3 regions of the Rahnella sp. GSA61A genome follow, and region 2 is predicted to be linked to each of the others. Evidence: predicted binding sites of a transcription regulator. Region 2 holds the regulator's gene; each other region holds the start of a gene.

Region 1 (5,784 bases), on a different contig from region 2:
CCCTCAATGCATATCAGCCGGGTGATCTGGCTTTCCTGCGGCAGGCGCTGCAATTGTTCCAGTGTCCACGGCGCTTTCTTTTGCACCAAACCGGAGACTTCCAGCCGGTAATTGGGGATGTCGATTTCCGGCACGTTGTATTCGGGGTAATACGCGTTGAAACGAAACGGTGTGGTGATTTGATCGGCGCGATAGGTTTGCGCCAGTTTCTGGCCGCTGAACAGCCAGCTTTGTACCCGGTCGTTCCAGCGGGACATCGCCCACAGCACTTTATCGACCTGATCGCCGTCCTGCAGATTACAACCGGTAAGCATCGAAACCGCGCCCAGCGTAAGGCCGGAGCGCAATAACATACGGCGTTGAATATTAACCAGTTGCTTGCGCTGATCGGGTTCAAGAATAATTTTTGGCCGCTGTGTTTTATCACTCATCGGCTCGGTCCTCCGTGCTAATTTTTTTGCCGCCGGTCAGCATCGCCACGAAGGTTTTCGGCACCAGCAGAACCATCAGTACGTGAATAATGACGAACAGCAGTACGCCGCTCATCGCAAAGAAATGCACATAACGGGCGATATCAAAACCGCCAAACAACCAGACCAGACCGCTGAACTGCGCGGGTTTCCAGATCGACAAACCCGACAGCACCAGCAGCGCGCCCAGCAACAGAACACCGCTGTACATCAGTTTTTGCACCGCGTTGTACTGACCCAGCTTGTGCGGGAGTTTGAATGTCAGTGCGCGAACGGTATCGCGCCAGACCGTACGGGGCGAAAAGGGGAAAAAGTCGCGTCTGAAATGACCGCTGAAAATGCCCCACAGCAGATAGAACAGGGCATTGGCCGCCAGCAGCCACATTACCGCCAGATGCCAGGCAATATTGCCACCCAGCCAGCCGCCGAGGGTGGTGTTCTGCGGGAAAGTGAAAGCGAAAAGCGGGTCGGCGTTATAAATCCCCCAGCCGCTCATCACCATGCCGATCATTGCCAGCAGATTGATCCAATGACAAATGCGAACCGGCCAGGAATGAATCCGGCGCTTCCGGGGCGATGAGAGCTGAGGTTTCACGCTTAATCTCCTGTTGTTCGGCCGGATTACATCGGCGGCGCGATGCCGTCTTTACCGGCAGCAATACCACGGGCAACCAGTGCACCTTTGTCATCTTTTATGGCAAACAATACGATTTTAGTGCCCGGTTTCAGCAGGCTGCGGTCGCCCGGCGCCAGCAGTACAACCGGTACGTCGTCAGGCACAATGACCGTTTTCTCGGCATCGTGATATTTCACGGTCAGGGTGCGGCCATTGCTGTTCACCAGCTTGCCGACGGTGCCGTTGGTCATGGTATTGATTTTGCCATCGGCGGATTCAAACGGATTGAAGCCTTCACCGCTGCCGCGCAGGCTGGGGGCGAATACGTGCACTTCCAGTGCTTTCAGCGTGCCATTAGCCTGCGGAACGGCGGCCGTCCCGATGAAGCTGTCCGCTTTGATATCGCTGATCTGCCCTTTGGTGACGGCATTGATCTTGGTCTGGTCGGTCAGCTTAACGTCGAGTTTTTCGCCCTGACGTGTGGTGATTTGTACCGATGAGTCATTAACTGAGTCAATGGTTCCGCGTGTAGGTTTAATCACATTATCGGCGGCAAATGCCGATGTCATCCCGCTGCACATCAGCAGGGAACCCAGTAACAGACCAGCGAGACGTGTTGGTGCATTCATGATTAATTCTCCATTTTCCAGCGTTTTTTCATTCTGTTAGATGAATCACTGAACCTGCCAGTGATGAATAACTTTCTTAAGAGTGGACGATAAACCGGTATTGGCTGATGACAAATTGATGACAAAATTGTCATCAAAGGTGTCTGACGAAACTGATAAACTTTCGGGTGAATCATTCTCTAGGTGAATGGTCATGCGGCGCTGAGGGCCTGAATGCGAATACTGGTGATTGAAGACGATGTCAGTACAGGCGATTACCTGAAAAAAGGGCTGACAGAAGCAGGTTACAGCGTAGATCTGGCGCGCAACGGTGCCGACGGCCTGTTTCTGGCGCTGGAAGAGGGGTACGACGCGGTGATCCTCGACGTCATGCTGCCGGGGCTGAACGGCTGGCAGGTGATGGAAGTCCTGCGCAAAAAGAGCGACGTGCCGGTGCTGTTTCTCACCGCCCGCGATGAAGTACAGGATCGCATTCACGGGCTGGAGCTGGGGGCTGACGACTATCTCATCAAACCGTTCTCCTTCACCGAACTGGTGTTGCGTATCCGCACCTTGCTGCGCCGCCCGGCCGCCCGTGAGCCGGATGCGTATTCGGTGGCGGATCTGAATCTTGATGTGCTGCGCCGCCGCGTGACCCGTCAGGATCAGACCATCGCACTGACCAATAAGGAATTCATGTTGCTGCAGTTGCTGATGCGCCGCGAGGGTGAGGTTCTGTCGAGAACCATGATCGCCTCGCAGGTCTGGGACATGAATTTCGACAGTGATACCAATGTAGTGGATGTCGCCATTAAGCGTCTGCGTGCCAAGGTTGACCGCAGCTTTGAGGTGAAACTGATCCATACCGTGCGTGGCATTGGTTACGTGTGCGAAGTGCGACATGAGTGATCGTCAATTGACTCACCTCCCGAAACGCGCCATGTCGCTGACGCTTCGCGCCACCTTACTTTTCGCGCTGATCGCCTCGATGGTGGTCAGTGCCGTCGGTTTCTACCTCTATTACTCGATGGATAAAGAACTGGTACGCCGCGCGGATTACCAGGTCAGCGGGCGTGTGCAGTATTTCCGTCATCTGCTTGCCAACGAATTCCCGCTGTCGCAACTCAGCCGTAATCCCGGCCTGTTTGAAAATATGCTCGGCAACGAGCGCGATATCCTGACGTTTCGTCTGTCCGGTGAGAAGCTATTGATCAACGTCAATCCGTCGCGGCTGGCATTGCCCCCGGTAGCGGCGGTGCCTGACGGCCAGCCGCTGACGCTGAATACGGTGCATCATCTCACCGCCCCCGATGGTACGCCGGTACGCTTTGCCCGTGCGGCGGTACAGATTCAGGACGGGCGGACAGTTGAAATCACCGGCGCGCATTTCATGACCGAGGAGTCGCGTCTGTTGCAGACTTTCCGCTGGGAAATTATTGGCGCGGTGTTATTCGCTTATTTGCTGATTGCCGCACTGGGTTATCTGGTGATCCGCCGCGGATTGCGGCCGCTGCGCAATATGGCGCATGAAGCGGCGCAGATCCATCCGGGCAGTCTGTCTACGCGTTTGTCTTCGGAAAATGCGCCGCAGGAATTGCAGCAATTAATTTATTCTTTCAATGACATGCTGGACCGGCTCGCCGAGGGGTATCAGCGGCTGACACAATTTTCCGCCGATCTGGCGCATGAAATCCGCACCCCGGTGGGCGCGCTGATGGGGCATTGTCAGGTGGCGTTATATCAGCCCCGGACAGTGGAAGAATACGAAACGCTGCTGGCGAACAATATAGAAGAGCTGGAACGCATTTCACGTATGGTGGAAAACATTCTGTTCCTGGCGCGCGCTTCCGATGCGCGCTCGGTTCTGACCATCACCGGTATTGATGTTTCATCTGAAATTACCCGTATCCAGGAATATTTCGAAGGGCTGGCCGAAGAGCGTGAAATGACGCTTCAAGGGCAAGGTGAGGGAACCTTGCATGCGGATGCGATCCTTTTCCAACGTGCGCTGAGTAATCTGGTCGCTAATGCGGTGCGTTATGGCCGCGAGGGAAGTGCCATCGTGCTGCGCGCCGAACCCCATGCAAAAGGCATGAATATCCGGGTGATCAGTCAGGGTGAGCCTGTTCCGCCGGAAAAACTCGGAAAACTTTTCGACCGCTTCTATCGCGCGGATGCTTCACGTAGCGAAGGTGGCAGTTCCAGCGGCCTTGGGTTGTCGATTGTTCAGGCCATTATGGCCCTGCATCAGGGAAGTGTCAGCGTAACCAGTTCCGCGCAGGGAGAAACGTGTTTTACCCTTTATTTTCCCGCATCCGACCGCAAGCTTTCTCAATAGTTTCTCAATGAAAGGGAAAAATTGCGTAAAAAAAGCCGGAATATTTCTTTTTCATGTAATTGAAATAAAAAGGATTCGTTAATTTTGTTACATTATCACATTGGAAGTCACCATTCAGTTTGAACGAAAATGCTCAGCCCGGAGTCTATATGTCCTAAGGAGTGGGTTCCAACCTCCGGTATGAGCGGTTAGTACAACGCAGCCAGACTCACAAAAGAGCCAGTTATTGCCAATGCATAAAATTCGTACACTTTCGCAACAGAGCATTTCTTTGTTCGTTGCACTTTACCTGGGGCTTCTGCTAAACCTTCCGATTTTCATCCGTCGTTATCAGCAACTGCATTATGACAATGCCTTGTCGATTGCTGTCGAAATGGTTGCCTGTTTTGCCCTGGTCTATTTCCTTTGTATGTTGCTGTCGTATACCGGAAAAACCGTTTTCCGTGTCCTGATGACCGCTATCGTGATTTCCTCTGCCGCCGCCAGTTACTACATGATTCTGTTTAACGTTGATATCGGTTACGGAATTTTAGCGGCAGCGCTGGCGTCTGATTCCATTGATTTATCGAAAGAATCTATCGGAACACATTTCATCGCCTGGACCGTGCTGGTGAGTTTGTTGCCGGTACTGTTGCTGTGGCTGAGCAAAATGCCGGGTGCGGCTCTCAAACAAACGACGTTTAAAAAACTGGCGGTCAGAACCCTGCTGCTCGCGGCCTCCGGCCTGCTTTGTTACATGCCGCTGCAACTGATGGGCAAAGTGCAGGATCGCCACGACATCGTAAACAACCGCATGATGGCGAGTTATGGCGGTGTGGTTGCCGGCACATATTCACCGTCTAACTGGCTTTCGGCGCTGGGTTTGTATACTTACAGCAGTTACAGCCAGGCGGAAGACACCAAAAATCTGTACGATCCGGCCAAACATTTCACGTATACCGCACCGGCAGATGCCAAAGATATGTACGTGGTGTTTGTGATCGGCGAGAGCGCCCGCCGCGACCATATGGGGCTGTACGGCTACGACCGTGACAACACGCCAAATCTCGACAAAGAGAAAAATCTGGTCGCCCTGCAGGGCTATTCCTGTGATACCGCCACCAAGCTTTCCTTGCGCTGTATGTTTGTCCGCGAAGGCGGGGCATCTGAAGAGCCACAGCGTACGCTGAAAGAAATGAACGTCTTTTCCGTGCTGAAAAGTAATGGCTGGAGTTCAGAGTTATATTCCATGCAGAGTGAAGCCTGGTTCTATAACAAAACCCGTGCGGATGATTATTCACTGCGTGAAAACATCGCGTCTGAAAAGCGCAACGCCGGTAAGCCGGTGGATGACATGCTGCTCATCGATGAAATGAAAGACTCGATGAATAACCATCCTAAAGGTAAGCATCTGATTATCCTGCATACCAAGGGTTCTCATTATCTGTATTCAGACCGTTATCCGCGTTCTTTCGCTAAATATAAGCCGGAATGTATGGGCATCGATGATTCCTGTTCCACCGGGGAAATGATTAACGCTTACGATAATTCACTGCTGTATACCGATTACTTCCTGTCGCAGGTCTTTGACCAGTTACGCGATAAGAATGCGATCGTGTTCTACGCCTCCGATCACGGTGAGTCGATTTCGAAAAGCATGCATTTCCACGGTACACCGCGTGATCATGCGCCAGCCGAGCAACGTACGGTGCCGATCATGGTCTGGGCGTCGGACAAATTCCTGGCGAATGATCAGAACAAGGCCAGTTTCCA
Region 2 (5,784 bases):
CGAGGTCTTGCTGAGATTTTGCCTGCATCTCTTCCAGCCGGGTAACGCGCTCTGTCAGCAAGGCACTTTGCTGCTGCACTTTCTGCTGTGCATTCAGTGCGTCGTTCAGGGCATCTTTGGCCTGTTGCAGAGCCCGCGCCAGCTGTTCGTGCTGGCTCAGCCGCGCCTGCGAATGCTGCTCTTCCTCATCGCGGGCGGTCAGCCATTGCGTGATGTCGGCGGTATCATGCAGCGTAAACGTCAGATTCAGCGGCGCACTGAGTTGTTGCCAGTTCAGGGTATGCGAATTCAGTTGTTGCTGATCCTGCTCAAGCTGAGTTTGCAGCCGTGTTTGTTGCTCTTTCAGGCCTTTAATTTTCGCCGCCAGTTCGATACCGCTGGCTTTTGCTGCATCGAATTCCAGTTGCATTTTCTCAACGCGCTGCGCGGTTTCAGAAGGTTTAACCTGCTGATAATGTTCAATCGCCGGATGTGATGTTGAGCCGCACAGCGGACAGGCTTTGCCGCTTTGCAAATTCGCGCGTTCGGCTTCAAGACTGACGATCAGCATTTCCTGTTTATGCAGCGCCTTGACGTCGTTCAGATGTTCCAGTTGTTTCTGACATTGCAGACGGATCGCGCCCAGACGCAGTTCTTCTTCGGCCAGCAGCATCTGGTACTGCGCAAAATCTTTATGCTGTTGCTGCACGCGCTGGTTCAGTTGCGGGAAGATTTGCGAGAGTGAAAACAGCTGCTGCCGCACCGGCCGGAGCTGCATGAGTTCGGTTTGACGTTTCTGTAACACTACCTGCGGGTACTGTTTTTCCAGTTCAGCCTGACGTTGTTGTGCAACGTTAAGGGCTTCAGTCAGCGCGGCCTGACGGGTGTGATGCTGGCGGCTTTCCTCATCCAGTTTCTGACGTTCCGCCGTGATTTGCTGCAGCGTCGCGCTATGTTCACCAGCCTGTTTCTGCGACTCGCTGACCGCCTGTTGTGTTTCCACCAGCGATTTGCGCCATTGCGCGATTTCGCTATCCAGTGGCAGGATTTTTTCTTCGATCAGCGTTTGCATCTGGCGCTGTTCTTCCGCCTGTTTCTGCCGCGCAGTGTGCGCCTGTTCCACCGCCAGACTCAGCGGCGTCATCTGTGCAATCTGCTGCTCCTGCTGCTGCGTCAGTTGTATCAGTAATTGCTGAAGGCGCTGCGCGTCATCCTGACAGCGCTGGCGATCATTGAGTAACGGACGCAGTTTTTCTGCCGGTTCGCTGCGCGCCAGTTGCTGTAACTGCGGCGCGGCGGCCAGATTTTCCTGCTCTGCGGCGGTCAGTTGTTGCTGAGACTGCTGCTGTTTTTGCTGCACCTGTTGCCACTGTTGCAGCCAGTTCAGATCCTGCTGGCACTGCTGCGCCTGCTGACTGAGGCTGATTTCCTGCGCGTTCAGTTCAGCACGTTGTGCTTCGAGCGTCTGGCGCTGTTCTTCGCTGAGCAGTTCGATTCCGGCCATGCGCTGATGCAGACCGTCCAGCGCAATGCGCGCTTCTTTATGTTGCTCAAACACGCGTTGAGAAAGCAGACCGTAAATCTCGGTGCCGGTCAGTTCTTCCAGCAATTCGGCGCGGTCGTTGGCATCGGCATTCAGAAACGCGGCGAACTGCCCCTGTGAAAGCATCATGGATTTGGTGAAACGGCCGAAATCCAGCCCGGTCAGTGTGGCGATGGCATCGAGTTTATCGCGCACTTTATCCGCCAGAATTTTGCCGTCGGCCAGTAACGCCAGCTCGACTTTCGGTGCCTGCAGATTGCCGTCAGGGGAATTTTTGGCGCGGCGCTGGCTCCAGAAAGCGCGGTAACCCACACCTTTGACTTCAAACTCCACTTCGGCCAGCGATTCTGCGGTGTGGCGGGTCATCAGTTCATTCTGGCTTGGTGTAATGTTCAGCCGTGGCGTCTGATGATAAAGCGCCAGACAAATGGCATCGAGCAGGGTGGTTTTCCCCGCGCCGGTCGGGCCGGTGATGGCGAATAATCCGTTGCTGGCAAACGGCTCGGCGGTGAAATCAATTTTCCATTCGCCTTCCAGCGAGTTCAGGTTTTTTAAACGCAGGCTGAGAATTTTCATTGTGCGCTGTCCTCCGCGTTCTGACCGTTGGTAACCTGTTCAACCACCTGCGCAAACAACGTGCGCATCCGTGCCTGACGCGGCTCGTCAGGGTCCGGTTCCAGCGCCAGTCGTCGTTCAAACACGTCGCTGACGCTCAGTTCGCTGAGGGTTTCTTTTTCCTGCTGCTCAATACTGTTGATGCGCTGTTCTTTGCTGCGGCGTAACAGCACGACTTCTACCGGCAGATCTTCCGTCAGCGCCTGAATGCGTCGCTGGATGTCGCTGAGATAATCCTGGGTAGAGACTTCAATATCGAGCCATACCGGTTTGGCCGGATCACCGCCTTCGAACTGTGCCAGTTGGTGTTCAATCTCCACCAGCGAGCCTTTGATTATCTGCATCGGCTGGAAAACCGGGATTTCCAGTGTGTCGATGGCGTTGAGCGTCGCACCATCAAAATCAAGTAAGTACACACTTTTAGCTTTGCTCAGTTCGTCAAAACTCAGGGCAATCGGCGAGCCGCTGTAACGGATATGTTCGGTTTTGGCGACGCATTGTGCACGGTGAATATGACCCAGTGCCACATAATCGACCGGCGGAAAGGCCTGCGCCGGAAACGCATCGAGCGTACCTATATAGATGTCGCGCACGGAATCAGAGGTACTGACGCCGACAGTCGTCAGATGGCCGGTCGCAATAATAGGCAGCGGCATGCCCAGTTCGTCACGTCTGGCCTGCGCAGCCTGCCAGAGCGCGTCATAATGCGCGGCGATGGCTTCCTGCAATGCCAGTTGCTTGTCGCTGCCGGACTGTCCCGCCTGGCTGGCGAGCAGATCACGCGGGCGTAAAAACGGGATAGCGCACAGTATCGCGCCGGGTTTCCCGTCACGCTGACTGAGCACTAAAATCTGTTCAGAAAGGTTTTCACCGACGGTGGCAATCACCCGCGTATTCAGGCAGGAAAGGAGCTCGCGCGATTCATTGAGCGTGGCGACAGAATCGTGGTTACCAGCCAGCACCACCAGCTGGCAGCCGGTTTGCTGTAATTCCACCACGAAGCGGTTATACAATTCGCGGGCATAACTGGGTGGGGAACCCGTGTCGAAAATATCGCCCGCGACAATCACGGCATCGACCTGATGTTGCTGCACCTGACCGGTCAGCCAGTGCAAAAATGCCTGATGTTCGGCTGCACGGCTTTTAGTGAAAAAGTACTGGCCGAGGTGCCAGTCTGAGGTGTGGATCAGGCGCATGAGACTCCCGTATGAACCCTGGATGACGACAATGGGGTAAAGTATAAACGTCGGCAGGGGAAGCTGTCCCCGATAAATCAGACCAATTTCAGCAAGATGGCCGGAAATTATCTGTCATAGTTGACTGTAATGAACCATTCTTTTCATTCATAAATCTGTCACAAAACTGACGCATAATGGCGCCCGCAATCAAATAAAAGATCGCTAACCTATTGGCAGGACCTACGATGGCTAGACGTATATTGGTGGTTGAAGACGAAGCTCCAATCCGTGAAATGGTGTGTTTTGTACTGGAGCAAAATGGCTATCAGGCCGTAGAAGCTGAGGATTTTGATTCAGCGATTGGGCAGCTTGTTGAACCTTACCCTGAACTGATCCTGCTTGACTGGATGTTACCTGGCGGTTCCGGTATTCAGTTTATTAAGCATCTTAAACGTGAGGCACTGACCCGCGAAATTCCGGTGATGATGCTGACCGCACGCGGTGAAGAAGAAGATCGGGTGCGCGGCCTTGAAGTGGGTGCCGATGATTACATCACTAAACCGTTTTCTCCGAAAGAACTGGTTGCCCGCATTAAAGCCGTGATGCGTCGCATCTCGCCAATGGCGGTGGAAGAAGTGATCGACATGCAGGGGTTAAGCCTGGATCCGTCGTCTCACCGGGTGATGGCCAACGAGCAGGCGCTCGATATGGGGCCGACCGAATTTAAGTTATTACACTTCTTTATGACCCATTCCGAACGTGTATACAGCCGCGAACAGTTGCTCAATAACGTCTGGGGCACTAACGTTTATGTGGAAGATCGCACGGTTGACGTGCATATTCGTCGTTTACGTAAGGCGCTGGAAACCAGTGGACATGACAGAATGATCCAGACTGTTCGTGGTACCGGATACCGTTTTTCAACGCGTTATTGAGCCCTCACAGCGGAGAATCTGTGTGCTAGAACGTTTGTCATGGAAACGACTGGCGGGTGAATTGTTTCTCTTTTGCCTGCCAGCGTTAATTCTCGGTATCTTCGTCGGCCATTTCGGCTGGCTCCTCCTGGTGTCGCTGATGGCGGCACTGGGCTGGAATTATTACAACCAGCTTAAACTCTCTCACTGGCTGTGGCTCGACCGCAGCATTACGCCACCGAATGGGCGCTGGAGCTGGGAGCCGCTGTTTTACGGGCTGAACCAGATGCAGATACGCAACCGGCGTCGCCGTCGGGAATTAGGTCAGCTCATCAAACGTTTTCGCAGCGGTGCCGAATCGCTGCCGGATGCCGTGGTGCTGACCACTGAAGATGGCAATATTTTCTGGTGTAACGGACTGGCGCAGGATTTGCTCGGTTTCCGCTGGCCGGAAGATAACGGGCAACATATCTTCAACCTGCTGCGTTATCCGGAATTCCGGCTGTGGATCCAGACCCGCGATTTCAGCCGGGCGCTGAATTTACAACTCAATAATGAGCATTATGTCGAATTTCGCGTCATGCCTTATTCCGAAGGACAACTGCTGATGGTGGCACGCGACGTGACCCAGATGCGTCAGCTTGAAGGCGCACGGCGTAACTTCTTCGCTAACGTCAGTCATGAACTGAGAACCCCATTGACGGTATTGCAGGGGTATCTGGAAATGATGGAAGACGCCAAGCTGGAAGAGCCTTTCCGCACTAAAGCGCTGGATACCATGCAGGAACAGACGCGGCGGATGGACGGGCTGGTGAAGCAGCTGCTGACGCTGTCGAAAATCGAAGCCTCAGCGAATATTGATTTGCACGAGAAAGTCGATATTCCGGTGATGCTCGGCATGCTCGAACGTGAAGTGCAAACGTTAAGCAACGGCAGGCATGAAGTGGTGTTTCGCGTAAACGACAAGCTGAAGGTCTTTGGTAATGAAGATCAACTGCGCAGCGCGGTGTCGAACCTGGTGTATAACGCGGTTAACCACACGCCAGCGGGGACACGGATTGAAGTCAGCTGGCAACAAACGCCGCATGGCGCACAGTTCCAGATCAGCGACAACGGACCGGGCATTGCGCCGCAGCACTTGCCGCGCCTGACCGAACGTTTCTACCGCGTCGATAAAGCCCGTTCACGTCAGACCGGCGGCAGCGGACTGGGACTGGCAATCGTCAAACATGCGCTCAGCCATCACCACACGAAACTTGAAGTCATGAGTGAAGTCGGCGTCGGCACCCGGTTTATGTTTACGCTGGCGCCGAAGTTGATTGTTCCTCAGGAACAGGCCAGCCAAAGCGGCGTAAAGGGATAAAAATCAAGCCACAGCAACAAGCTGTGGCTTCTTTTAGCAGATGATCTGTAAACCTTTTTCTTCAATTAGCATCAGTAAGATCAGCGCCGCTCCGGTGGGTTTGGTTTCATCCCGCTCCCATTTTTGAATGCTGTTGGCGGACATATTGATGAGTCTTGCCAGTACGCCCTGACTGATTTTTTCTTTTTCACG
Region 3 (5,784 bases), on a different contig from region 2:
TGTTCCAGAGCATGGGTGCTCAGAAACAGAAACCGCGCAAACTGAAAATCAAAGAAGCGCTGAAGCTGCTGATCGAAGAAGAAGCCGCGAAACTGGTGAACCCGGAAGATCTGAAAGAACAGGCAATCGAGGCCGTTGAGCAACACGGCATCGTGTTTATCGATGAGATCGACAAAATCTGTAAACGTGGCGGCCAGAGTTCAGGCCCGGACGTCTCCCGCGAAGGTGTTCAGCGTGACCTGCTGCCTCTGGTGGAAGGCTGTACGGTGTCTACCAAGCACGGCATGGTGAAAACCGATCACATTCTGTTTATCGCTTCCGGCGCATTCCAGACGGCCAGCCCGTCAGACCTGATCCCTGAGTTGCAGGGTCGTCTGCCTATTCGTGTGGAACTGCAGGCGCTGTCGACTGAAGACTTCGAACGCATACTGACCGAGCCAAGTGCTTCGCTGACTCATCAGTACAAAGCATTGATGGCGACCGAAGGCGTAACCATTGATTTCACCGCTGACGGTATCCGCCGTATTGCGGAAGCCGCATGGCAGGTGAACGAAACCACCGAGAACATAGGTGCGCGTCGTCTGCATACCGTTCTGGAGCGTCTGATGGAAGATATCTCTTACGATGCCAGCGAAAGCAACGGTATCTCCATAAACATTGATGCAGATTATGTTAGAAGCCACCTTGACCAGCTGGTAGCTGATGAAGATCTGAGCCGTTTTATCTTATAATTTGCTCATACGTTCCGAAAGTGATCTTCAGGGAGGCGTTTGCCTCCCTGATTTTTTTAGATTTCGGACTGATTCTTCACCTGAGAAATCACCTATGAGCACAATCACGCCTTTCACTCCGACAACACCCGCCCGCGCCTGGCTCGAAAGCCTGCGCCCGAAAACCTTGCCACTGGCGTTTGCTTCTATCGTTATGGGTTCTGCCATTGCCAGCCTGCAAGGCGTTTTCCATCCGCTCATTGCACTACTGGCGCTGCTGACTGCGGGCTGTTTGCAAATTTTGTCAAATCTGGCGAATGACTATGGCGATGCCGAGAAAGGCAGTGACACGCCGGAACGCGTCGGGCCCTTACGCGGCATGCAAAAGGGCCTGATTACCGCCGGGCAGATGAAGCGCGCGATTATCCTGACCATCGCGCTGACCCTTATCTGCGGTACTGCGCTTATTGCCGTGGCCTGTCATAAGCCTAGTGACGTGGTCGGGTTTCTGATCCTCGGCTTGCTGTCGATTGGCGCCGCCATTACCTATACCGTCGGCACACGACCTTATGGCTACATGGGACTTGGCGATATTTCCGTGCTGATCTTCTTCGGCTGGATCAGTGTCGCAGGGACGTTTTATTTACAGGCAGGCTATTTCGACTGGATCGTAATGCTTCCGGCGACGGCGACAGGTTTGCTGTCCACTGCGGTACTCAATATCAATAATTTGCGCGATATCGAAACCGACAGCGCCAACGGCAAGAATACCCTGGCGGTTCGCCTCGGGCCGGTTAACGCACGACGCTATCACGCCATCATTCTGACCGCCGCCGTGCTGTGTCTGGTGATTTTCTCCGCCCTGCACCTGCCTCACTGGACCGGCTGGCTGTTTATCCTGGCGATCCCAATGCTGGCAAAACATCTGATACGGGTGATGAAATCGACAACATCCACTGAAGTCCGCCCGTTGCTGGAACATATGGTAAAAACCGCGTTGCTGACTAACGTCTTGTTTGCAGTGGGTCTGTTGCTCAATTGAGTAAAGTTGGCCTGATGTGCGTTTATCAGGTCGCTTTTCACATTTAACAATTGATGATTTTGCCAACATCCGCCGGAAAGGGATATACTGAACACTCATGCAGCAACCAGATGAAATCCTATGAAATACGATACTTCCGAACTTTGCGACATCTACCATGAAGAAGTGAATGTCGTTGAACCCTTGTTCTCCAACTTTGGCGGCCGTACTTCATTTGGCGGGCAAATCACCACCGTGAAATGCTTCGAAGATAATGGCTTGCTTTATGACCTGCTGGAAGAAAATGGCCGTGGCCGTGTATTAGTGATCGATGGTGGCGGTTCTGTTCGTCGCGCACTGCTGGATGCCGGACTGGCACGCCTTGCATTGCAAAACGAATGGGAAGGCATCGTGATTTACGGTGCAGTCCGTCAGGTTGATGATCTCGAAGAGCTGGATCTGGGTATCCAGGCGATGGCGGCTATCCCGGCTGGCGCAGGCAGTGAAGGGATTGGCGAAAGCGACATTCGTGTCAATTTCGGCGGCGTCACCTTCTTCTCCGGCGACCATCTTTATGCCGATAATACCGGTATCGTGCTGTCCGAAGACCCGCTCGATATTGAGTGATTTCCTTCTGAGCACAACAAAAAAGGACGCCAAGGCGTCCTTTTTTATTTGGAATATGAAGTAATTAAACTTCTTCCATTTTTCCCAACAATGCACGCAGACGATCCTGCCATACGTGTTGTTCTTCTTTCAGCTGCGCATTTTCACGCACCAGAGACTCATGGTTGCCGCTGGCTTGCTGAACTTCCTGAGACAGGGTGTTGTTCTGCTCTTTCAGTTCTTCGATTTCCATCTGCAACAGAGTAATGGTATCAATCGCTTGCTGAACTTTAGCTTCTAATTTCTCAAATACTTCAAATGACATTTTTCGGTCCCCTTATGTTCGCAAGGCGCACATCTTATGTTCTGCCGCATCGTCCGGACACGGCTCAAAAATTCCTGCACTCCGTCGATTTTTATAACGAATTCATCAGAGAATTGCGCAAAACCAGCGTGTGTCTTAACGGGTGATTGTATGTAGCCAGCTTTGTTCTGTCTACCCGCAACCCCTTTATCCACGCAGTCTGTTGCAATTTAACAGCGCCGGGTATCAGGAAATGCTTAAAAAGCAGCGTCACACACCAGAAATACTGTTTAATGCCGAATAACCTTAGCCGCTGCGCGGGAAGGCATGTTGATGTTCGTTTGTCACAAATGGCGGCTGAAAATGTTAAATCATGGACTTTTTGCGCTGCATCAAGTTCCAGCAATACGCGAAATCGCTCATTTTTATGACGCGACACACAAAATTTGATTTCGCTATTTCTCGTTTATGCTCGTTAACGATAAATTCACATTACGTTCTCATTTAATGATGAACGCCAAAATCCGATTACGTTGACAAACGACATAACAGAAAAATTATAACTAACCATTAACATCATCCTTAGCAGGATCAAACTATGAGCCAAACCATGAGTTCCACATTAAAAGGTCAGTGCATCGCTGAGTTTCTGGGTACCGGGCTTATCATTTTCTTTGGTGCGGGCTGTGTCGCAGCAATGAAACTTGCCGGGGCAACCTTTGGTCAGTGGGAAATCAGTATTATCTGGGGTCTGGGTGTGGCAATGGCCATCTACCTGACTGCCGCCATCTCCGGCGCACACCTGAATCCGGCGGTGACCGTCGCACTTTGTTTGTTTGCAAACTTTGAAGGACGCAAAGTTCTGCCTTACATCATTGCGCAGGTCGCGGGAGCTTTCTGCGCCGCCGCACTGGTCTACGGCCTTTACTACAACCTGTTCTTCGATTTTGAGCAAAGCCACAACATGGTGCGCGGCAGCGTCGAAAGTCTGGATCTGGCCGGTATTTTCTCTACCTATCCAAACCCGCACATCAGCGTATTGCAGGCGTTTCTGGTAGAAACGGTGATTACGGCCATTCTGATGGCGCTGATCCTCGGCCTGACCGATGACGGCAACGGCATTCCACGTGGTCCGCTGGCGCCATTGCTGATCGGTATCCTGATCGCGGTTATCGGTGCCTCCATGGGGCCACTGACCGGATTCGCCCTGAACCCGGCACGTGACTTTGGTCCGAAAGTCTTCGCCTACTTCGCTGGCTGGGGCAAGGTTGCCTTCACCGGCGCGCGCGATATTCCTTATTTCCTGGTGCCGATTTTTGGCCCGCTGCTCGGTGCTTCTCTGGGTGCCATCGCGTATAAAGCGCTGATCGGCCGCCATTTGCCAAATCAGATTAATGAGCCGGCAGAAGAAAAAGCACCTCAGCCATCCAAACAGCGTAAGGCCTGATCGGCTAAACTGTTCCACAGCTTACTCATTCGCAGGATGAATATTATGTCAGCAGATACGACTCACGAAAAAAAATACATTGTTGCACTCGACCAGGGTACAACCAGTTCACGCGCGGTAGTGCTGGATCACGATGCCAATATCGTCAGCGTGTCACAACGCGAATTCACCCAGATCTACCCTAAGTCAGGCTGGGTTGAGCACGACCCGATGGAAATCTGGTCATCGCAAAGCTCGGTGCTGGTGGAAGTGCTGGCGAAAGCCGACATTAACTCCGATCAGATTGCCGGTATCGGTATCACCAACCAGCGCGAAACCACCATCGTGTGGGAAAAAGAAACTGGCAAGCCAATCTATAACGCGATTGTCTGGCAATGTCGCCGAACTGCTGACATCTGCGAAAAACTGAAAAAAGACGGTCTGGAAGAATACATTCGCCATAACACCGGCCTGGTTATCGACCCTTACTTCTCCGGCACCAAACTGAAGTGGATCCTCGACAACGTTGAAGGCTCTCGCGAACGCGCTAAACGCGGCGAACTGCTGTTCGGCACCGTCGACACCTGGTTGGTCTGGAAAATGACGCAGGGACGTGTTCACGTGACGGATTACACCAACGCTTCGCGTACCATGCTGTTCAACATCCATGATCTGCAATGGGATGAGCGCATGCTGGAAGTGCTGGATATTCCACGTGAAATGCTGCCGGAAGTTCGCTCTTCTTCTGAGATTTACGGCCAGACCAACATTGGTGGTAAAGGCGGTACGCGTATTCCTATCGCTGGCATCGCAGGTGACCAGCAGGCGGCGCTCTATGGTCAGCTGTGTGTACAACCGGGTATGGCGAAAAACACCTACGGCACTGGCTGCTTCCTGCTGATGAATACCGGTACTGAAGCGGTCGCCTCTAAAAATGGCCTGCTGACTACCATCGCCTGCGGCCCGCGCGGCGAAGTCAACTACGCGCTGGAAGGGGCTGTGTTTGTCGGCGGTGCGTCCATTCAGTGGCTGCGTGATGAACTGAAGCTGATCAGCGACGCAACTGACTCCGAATATTTCGCCATGAAAGTGAAAGACACGAACGGCGTTTACGTAGTGCCTGCCTTTACCGGCCTCGGCGCCCCTTACTGGGATCCGTATGCCCGCGGCGCAATCTTCGGTCTGAGCCGTGGTGCGAACAGCAACCACATCATCCGCGCGACGCTGGAATCTATCGCTTACCAGACCCGCGACGTACTGGATGCCATGCAGGCAGACTCGGGCGCTCGTCTGCAGGCACTGCGTGTGGACGGCGGTGCGGTGGCCAACAACTTCCTGATGCAATTCCAGTCAGACATTCTTGGCACCCGCGTTGAGCGCCCTGAAGTGCTGGAAGTCACCGCGCTGGGTTCTGCTTTCCTGGCAGGTCTGGCCGTCGGCTTCTGGAACGACCTGGAAGAAGTGCGCAGCAAAGCGACCATCGAACGTGAATTCCGCCCAAGCATTGAAACGACGGAACGTAATGTCCGCTATAAAGGCTGGCAAAAAGCGGTGGCACGCGTTCGTTCGTGGGAAGATCACGACGAGTAATCGCCAGATATTATCGCCAACACCCCTTTCTGAAACTCCCCATCCGGGGAGTTTTTTTATGCACCTTTCCCGTTGTGCTAAAATCTGCGCCACAGATGAGCCTCGCCTCACCGACCTCTTTTTTTCT

What was found. Region 2 encodes PhoB, which activates phosphate uptake and scavenging genes when phosphate is short. Its sites were predicted from a motif close to CTGTCATAAAACTGNCNNAT; they were not measured.
Region 1: a site for PhoB is predicted at 1,821-1,840, ahead of LC431_RS22975 (heavy metal response regulator transcription factor). Genes of this name have one in related genera too.
Region 3: a site for PhoB is predicted at 3,056-3,075, ahead of LC431_RS24915 (MIP/aquaporin family protein). Genes of this name have one in related genera too.

Annotation. Positions count from the first base shown of each region.
Region 1 covers NZ_JAHXYO010000025.1:50,723-56,506, forward strand. The annotation lists gene LC431_RS22960 (molybdopterin-dependent oxidoreductase) at 1-431, opposite strand, end outside; gene LC431_RS22965 (cytochrome b/b6 domain-containing protein) at 424-1,065, opposite strand; gene LC431_RS22970 (hypothetical protein) at 1,092-1,715, opposite strand; gene LC431_RS22975 (heavy metal response regulator transcription factor) at 1,929-2,603, shown strand; gene LC431_RS22980 (heavy metal sensor histidine kinase) at 2,596-4,032, shown strand; gene eptB (kdo(2)-lipid A phosphoethanolamine 7''-transferase) at 4,265-5,784, shown strand, end outside.
Region 2 covers NZ_JAHXYO010000031.1:28,299-34,082, reverse strand. The annotation lists gene sbcC (exonuclease subunit SbcC) at 1-2,098, opposite strand, end outside; gene sbcD (exonuclease subunit SbcD) at 2,095-3,333, opposite strand; gene phoB (phosphate response regulator transcription factor PhoB) at 3,561-4,250, shown strand; gene phoR (phosphate regulon sensor histidine kinase PhoR) at 4,273-5,592, shown strand; gene LC431_RS24680 (DNA-binding transcriptional regulator) at 5,626-5,784, opposite strand, start outside.
Region 3 covers NZ_JAHXYO010000032.1:31,697-37,480, forward strand. The annotation lists gene hslU (HslU--HslV peptidase ATPase subunit) at 1-731, shown strand, start outside; gene LC431_RS24900 (1,4-dihydroxy-2-naphthoate polyprenyltransferase) at 826-1,752, shown strand; gene rraA (ribonuclease E activity regulator RraA) at 1,873-2,358, shown strand; gene zapB (septal ring assembly protein ZapB) at 2,423-2,662, opposite strand; gene LC431_RS24915 (MIP/aquaporin family protein) at 3,240-4,088, shown strand; gene glpK (glycerol kinase GlpK) at 4,134-5,657, shown strand.